One region of the Loigolactobacillus backii genome, then DNA from elsewhere that is predicted to be linked to it. Evidence: predicted binding sites of a transcription regulator. Region 1 holds the regulator's gene; the other holds the start of a gene.
What was found. Region 1 encodes CtsR, which represses protease genes until heat stress. Its sites were predicted from a motif close to TTGGTCAAAAAAGGTCAAANA; they were not measured.
Positions count from the first base shown of each region.

Region 2: a site for CtsR is predicted at 1,975-1,995, ahead of AYR53_RS12095 (ATP-dependent Clp protease ATP-binding subunit). Genes of this name have one in related genera too.

Region 1 is NZ_CP014873.1:1,413,838-1,417,229, forward strand. Features, by position in the region: tRNA gene AYR53_RS06160 (tRNA-Lys) at 1-61, shown strand, start outside; tRNA gene AYR53_RS06165 (tRNA-Leu) at 74-155, shown strand; tRNA gene AYR53_RS06170 (tRNA-Thr) at 177-249, shown strand; tRNA gene AYR53_RS06175 (tRNA-Gly) at 263-334, shown strand; tRNA gene AYR53_RS06180 (tRNA-Leu) at 357-442, shown strand; tRNA gene AYR53_RS06185 (tRNA-Arg) at 457-530, shown strand; tRNA gene AYR53_RS06190 (tRNA-Pro) at 558-631, shown strand; tRNA gene AYR53_RS06195 (tRNA-Gly) at 652-723, shown strand; tRNA gene AYR53_RS06200 (tRNA-Pro) at 741-814, shown strand; gene AYR53_RS06205 (CtsR family transcriptional regulator) at 1,180-1,650, shown strand; gene AYR53_RS06210 (ATP-dependent Clp protease ATP-binding subunit) at 1,671-3,392, shown strand, end outside.
Region 2 is NZ_CP014873.1:2,622,900-2,626,291, reverse strand. Features, by position in the region: gene AYR53_RS12095 (ATP-dependent Clp protease ATP-binding subunit) at 1-1,910, opposite strand, end outside; gene AYR53_RS12090 (hypothetical protein) at 2,141-2,332, shown strand; gene AYR53_RS12085 (phosphocarrier protein HPr) at 2,582-2,848, shown strand; gene ptsP (phosphoenolpyruvate--protein phosphotransferase) at 2,848-3,392, shown strand, end outside.

The sequences.
Region 1 (3,392 bases):
CAGTCGGTAGAGCATCTGACTTTTAATCAGAGGGTCAACAGTTCGAACCTGTTACGGCTCATTGCCAGTTTTTGCGGGTGTGGCGGAATTGGCAGACGCACTAGATTTAGGATCTAGCGCCGCGAGGCGTGGGGGTTCGAGTCCCTTCACCCGCAGTTGTATGAAGTAAGTAGTATGCCGACTTAGCTCAGTTGGTAGAGCATCTGATTTGTAATCAGAGGGTCGGGCGTTCGAATCGTCTAGTCGGCATTTTTATTGTTATGCGGAAGTAGTTCAGTGGTAGAACATCACCTTGCCATGGTGGGGGTCGCGGGTTCGAATCCCGTCTTCCGCTTAGTTCCGAGTTTTTCAACCTTGCCGGGGTGGCGGAACTGGCAGACGCACAGGACTTAAAATCCTGCGGTGAGTAATCACCGTACCGGTTCGATTCCGGTCCTCGGCATTAAATAAATATTTGCACCCATAGCGCAATTGGATAGAGTGTCTGACTACGAATCAGAAGGTTGTAGGTTCGACTCCTACTGGGTGCATTTTTTGTTTTTACAAAAAAGTAACATCGGGAAATAGCTCAGCTTGGTAGAGCACTTGGTTTGGGACCAAGGGGTCGCAGGTTCGAATCCTGTTTTCCCGATTATAATTAATATTTTTCATGCGGAAGTAGTTCAGTGGTAGAACATCACCTTGCCATGGTGGGGGTCGCGGGTTCGAATCCCGTCTTCCGCTTGTTTTTTGCTATTTTTCGGGAAGTAGCTCAGCTTGGTAGAGCACTACGTTCGGGACGTAGGGGTCGCAGGTTCGAATCCTGTTTTCCCGACTATTGAAAATAATATTATTCGGAGATTTAAAATTGGGACTATATCGTAAGCTATTTACGAGGTAGTCCTTTTTAGTTATTGGTCTAAACTACTGGCTTTAATGCCAAATGCTCTTTCAAATATCAATTTGGCGTATGGCCTCAAACTTATTCCAATGCTAATTGATGGTCATTTTTAAAAACATTTACACCAGATTAGTCGGAAGAATACTAATAAAAGTATTTTCCAAACACGACCTATTCTTAACTACAAATTAACGCATCATTTTGTAATGTTAGTAAATTATTTAATCTAAATTCTTTGCAAATTTATAATTATCTTCTATAATAATAGTCAATATTAGTCAAAGTTAAGGTGAGGACAGATGCAAGGACAAAATATTTCTGATATTATCGAGGCCTATTTAAAACAGATCCTGAATGAATCAACTCGTGTCGAAATTCGGCGTTCCGAGGTAGCAGAATTGTTTAACTGTGTTCCATCCCAAATTAATTATGTGATTAATACTCGTTTTACAATTCAACGTGGTTATCTTGTTCAAAGTAAGCGTGGTGGTGGTGGTTATATTCGTATTGAAAAGGTGAAATTATTAGACGATCGTGATATGCTAGATACACTCATAGGACTGGTTGGACACCAGATTAGCCAGCGGGATACGTTGGCGATTGTTCAAAAGCTTTATGAGGATAATGCTATCGAGCGAAGAGACGCCAATTTAATTTTGGCCGCGACTAGCCACCAGACGTTAGCTTTAAATGATCGACAATTGGAAGCAGAGTTAAGAGCGCGAATTTTAACCAGTCTTCTAAATCATTTGCGTTATGAAAGAGAGTAAGCGAAAGTGAGGGACGCTTAATGGATAATTTATTTACACCGAGTGCAAAAAACGTTTTAGTTCTCGCACAGGAACAAGCAAAGTATTTCCGCCATCATGCTGTGGGTACGGAGCATTTATTACTTGCACTTGTCATTGAAAATGACGGGATTGCAGGTAAGACATTGCGGCAATTATCAGTTAATGAAACTGACATCCGTGAGGAAATTGAACGTTTTACTGGCTATGGTACTTCAGCAGAAACCAAAAAGGACGTCTACCTTCCTTACGCACCCAAGGCCAAACAAGTGCTTTCATATGCCGGTGATGAGGCCAAACGCATGGGCGCAATGAAGATTGGCACGGAACATATTTTGTTGGGGTTACTCCGTGAAGATGACATTCTGGCTTCACGTATTTTAACTAATTTAGGGTTAAGTCTAAGTAAAACTCGGCAAATGGTTCTAAAAAAATTGGGTGTTAACGATACAACAACTAAACGTCGTGGCCAAACTCGAAATCGTCAGGCGCAGCAAAGTGAAGGAACACCAACGCTAGATTCTTTAGCGCGTGACCTAACACAATTAGCACGCGAAAATAAAATGGACCCTGTTGTCGGACGAAGTAAAGAAGTTCGGCGCTTGATTCAAGTCTTATCCCGCCGAACTAAAAATAATCCTGTTTTAATTGGCGAACCTGGGGTTGGTAAAACTGCCATTGCTGAGGGCTTAGCACAAAAGATTATTAATGGTGATGTACCGGACGATATGCGTAAAAAGCGCTTAATGGCGTTAGATATGGGATCATTGGTCGCTGGCACAAAATATCGTGGGGAATTTGAAGATCGTTTAAAGAAAGTAATCGACGAAATTTATAAAGATGGACAAGTTATTCTATTTATTGATGAATTGCATACTTTAATTGGTGCCGGGGGTGCTGAAGGCGCGATTGATGCTTCCAATATTTTGAAGCCGGCCTTAGCTCGTGGCGAAATGCAAGTTATTGGTGCAACTACTTTAGATGAATACCAAAAATATATTGAAAAAGATGCTGCCTTAGAGCGACGATTTGCTACAATTCAAGTTAACGAACCAACGCAAAAAGAGGCAGAAGAGATTTTACTTGGACTACGAAGTCGTTATGAAGAACATCATGGCGTCACAATTACTGACGAGGCCGTTCATGAAGCGGTTGTCCTTTCTGCACGTTATATTAGTGACCGTTTCTTACCAGATAAGGCAATCGATTTAATTGATGAATCAGCGGCTTCAGTACGTTTGGATGCCGCCAGTAAGAAAACACCTGAAAACAAGTTAGAAACACGGCTAACCGAACTAACTAAGTCTAAAGAAAAGGCCATTGAAGAACAAGACTTTGAAAAGGCCGCCGCTATTCGTGAAGACGAAATGAAGGTAAAGGCAAAGTTGGAAGCTAAGGCGGCCAAGACAGGTGAAACAAACGGTGTGCGTAAGGATGTTAAGGTTATGCCAGAGGATATTGCGACGGTTGTTTCGCAATGGACTGGTGTGCCTTTGACCCAATTGCGTAAAAGTGAAAGTGACCGGTTAGTTAATTTAGAAAAAGTTTTGCATAAACGAGTAGTTGGTCAAGAAGAAGCAGTTTCAGCTGTTTCGCGGGCAATTCGCCGGGCTCGTAGTGGGCTAAAAGATCCACAACGGCCAATTGGTTCATTTATGTTTCTTGGACCAACTGGTGTTGGTAAGACTGAATTGGCGAAGGCCTTGGCTGAAGCAATGTTTGGT
Region 2 (3,392 bases), 1.2 Mb from region 1:
TCGTCAAAACGGTTTAAAAATTCAGGTTTAAAGTAATTAGAAAGCTGATCAATAATTGAATGTGTTTGGCCAGCAGCGGCAGCACCAAAACCAACATTAGCTTCGGCGTCACCTTGACCAGCATTAGAGGTCATGATGATAATCGTATCCTTGAAACTGACAGTTCGACCCTGTGCATCAGTCAAACGACCGTCGTCAAGAATTTGTAAGAACATGTGCATCACATCAGGATGTGCCTTTTCAATTTCATCCAGTAAAATTAAACTATAAGGATTACGGCGAACTTTTTCAGTTAATTGCCCAGCTTCTTCATAACCAACGTAGCCAGGCGGTGAACCGATTAACTTGGAAACCGAATGTTTCTCCATATATTCACTCATATCAAAACGAATCATGGAGTCTTCTGAGCCAAATAGTTCTTGAGCCAATTGCTTAGCCAGCTCGGTTTTACCAATACCAGTAGGGCCAACAAACAAGAAAGAACCAATTGGACGGCCAGATTTATTAAAGCCAATCCGATTCCGGCGAATCGCCCGTGCAACCTTGTTAACTGCTTCAGTTTGACCAATAACATGTTTGTCAAGGTCACTAGCTAATGTTCTTAATTGTTTCTGTTCTTTTGAATGTAATTCACCGACAGGAATATTTGTCTTTTCTTCGACAATTTGTTCCATGTCACTTTCACCAATGGATGGTGTATCCTCGCTAGCAGTATCGCTGGCTTGCATTTTAGTCAATTTTTTGACTTGATCACGATAGTAAGCGGCCTTTTCGTAATCTTCTTGCTTTAAAGCCTGTTGTTTTTGACTTTCAGCCTGTTGCATTTTTTCCTTAATGACTTTTGGATCAACTGTATTAATCGTTAAGTTCTTTTTAGAACCAGCCTCATCAAGTAGGTCAATGGCCTTATCTGGTAAGAAACGATCCTGAATATAACGGTTAGACAAGGTTGCGGCAGCATTGATTGCTTCATCAGTATACTTAACGTGATGGTAATCTTCGTACTTCTTTTGCAATCCCTTTAAAATCTGCACTGTTTCGTCTACAGTTGGTTCTTCAACGTGAACTGGCTGAAAACGGCGTTCAAGTGCCGCGTCTTTTTCAATTTTACGGTATTCATTTGATGTCGTTGCACCAACTAATTGGAAATCACCACGAGCAAGGGCCGGCTTCAAAACGTTACCAGCGTCCATTCCACCTTCGGCATTACCAGCACCCATAATTTCGTGAATTTCATCAATAAAGAGAATGACATTTTCATTTTTACGAACTTCATCCATTAACTGTTGCATCCGTTGCTCAAATTGACCACGAATACCGGTCCCTTGAACAAGTGAAACAACATCCAAGCGAATGATTTCTTTATTTTGTAGCTTTTGTGGTACTTGTCCGGCCACAATCTTTTGGGCCAAGCCCTCGACGACTGCGGTTTTACCGACACCAGCCTCACCAATGAGGACTGGGTTATTTTTTGTTCGACGATTTAGAATTTCAATGACACGTTCAATTTCTTTATCGCGACCAATGACTGGGTCAACTTTACCTTGCTTGGCTAAGTTGGTGAGGTTAACACCAAATTGTTCAAGTAGGCCACCATTACCATTTTTACCACCACGACCGTTACCGCCGTTACCACCGGCTTGCGTCTGGGGACCTTGTTGGAATGATTGGCCATTATTCTCAGGCATACTACCTTGGCCCATAGCCCGGAAAATGTCGTCTAAGTTACTAAAGCCAAATGGATCGCCAGTGCCAGCCGCATTAATTGGTTGACCACCAGTTGGGTTACCTTGTTGTTTCTTTAATAATTGGTAACAATTTTGACAAAGATCGATCTGTTGGCGAGTGCCATTGACATTTGTATATAAATGGATGGTTGCCTCGTTCTTATGACAGTTTTGACATAGCATCGACTATTTCACAACCTTTCATACATAATTATTGTCGTTATAGATAGGGTAAAAGGCAAAGGTTTATTTGACCATCTTTGACCTTCAAATGCATTATACAAATTAATGTTTTGAGATGCAAGGAATTAACACGAAAATTTGGCAGAAATATTTTCGAGTGCTAATTTCATTTCAAACATATGTCGTGTACACTATTATTATAGGATAGGAAAAGAAATGAGGCAAAGAAAATGACCGATTATAAAACACAATTAGCGGAACTAGAGGCCGGAAAAAGACAAATAATTGAGGTTTCTAAAGATGACTTTTACGCTTTTCGGACGGCTTGGTTGGATTATCCAAGACGTAAAAGTATTGTGGGGGAAGCCCATCGAGGCGGAAATGTGACCTATCATTATGATCGAACGGCGGGACAAAAATAATAATTTAGTAAGAAAACGCTAACAAACGGTATATACCATTGAAACGGCGAAAACGATTGCTAAATTTTTATTAAACATTGAAAATACTAAAGAAAACGGTCGCAAAGTGGTTGTCGAACTGTAAAAAAAATGGTAATGTTTAACAGTGAAAGGACAATCGAGTGATTGAAATGTCGTTTCGCCTTAGGGTACCAAAAAGGGAAAGCCCTAACATATCTTAATATATAAGTTGAAGGAGTATGATTAGTTATGGAAAAACGCGATTTTCATATTATTGCAGAAACAGGTATTCACGCACGTCCTGCTACATTATTAGTACAGGCTGCTAGTAAGTTTAATTCAGATGTTAACCTTGAATATAAGGGCAAGTCTGTTAACTTAAAGTCAATTATGGGTGTCATGTCGCTTGGTGTTGGCCAAGGTGCTGATGTATCAATTTCTGCTGAAGGTGCTGATGAAGCAGACGCAATTAACGCAGTTGCTGATACAATGAAGAAAGAAGGACTCGCAGACTAATGACGGAAATGTTAAAAGGGATTGCTGCATCTGACGGCATTGCACGAGCAAAGGCATATTTACTCGTTCAACCTGATTTATCATTTTCTAAAAAGTCGATTGATGACGTTCAAGCAGAAGTTGATCGCTTGCATAAAGCGGTCGCTGCTTCTAGTGCGGAATTAAAGTTAGTTCGCGAAACAGCTGCTAAAAGCTTGGGTGAAGAAGAGGCCCAAGTTTTTGATGCACACATGATGATTTTGGATGATCCAGAATTTGTTGGTGCAATTGAAAGTGGTATTAAGGATAAAAAAGTTAATGCTGAACAGGTCCTTAGTGACGTATCAGCTAACTTTATTCAAATGTTTGAAGCGATGACGGATAATCCGTACATGCAAGAACGTGCAGCAGATGTTCGTGATGTTACAAAGCGATTAATGAGCCATTTACTAGGTGTCACTTTACCCAATCCTTCGCTAATTGATGAAGAAGTCATCATTATTGCGCATGATCTTACACCAAGTGATACTGCTCAGTTAAACCGTAAATACGTTAAAGGATTCAT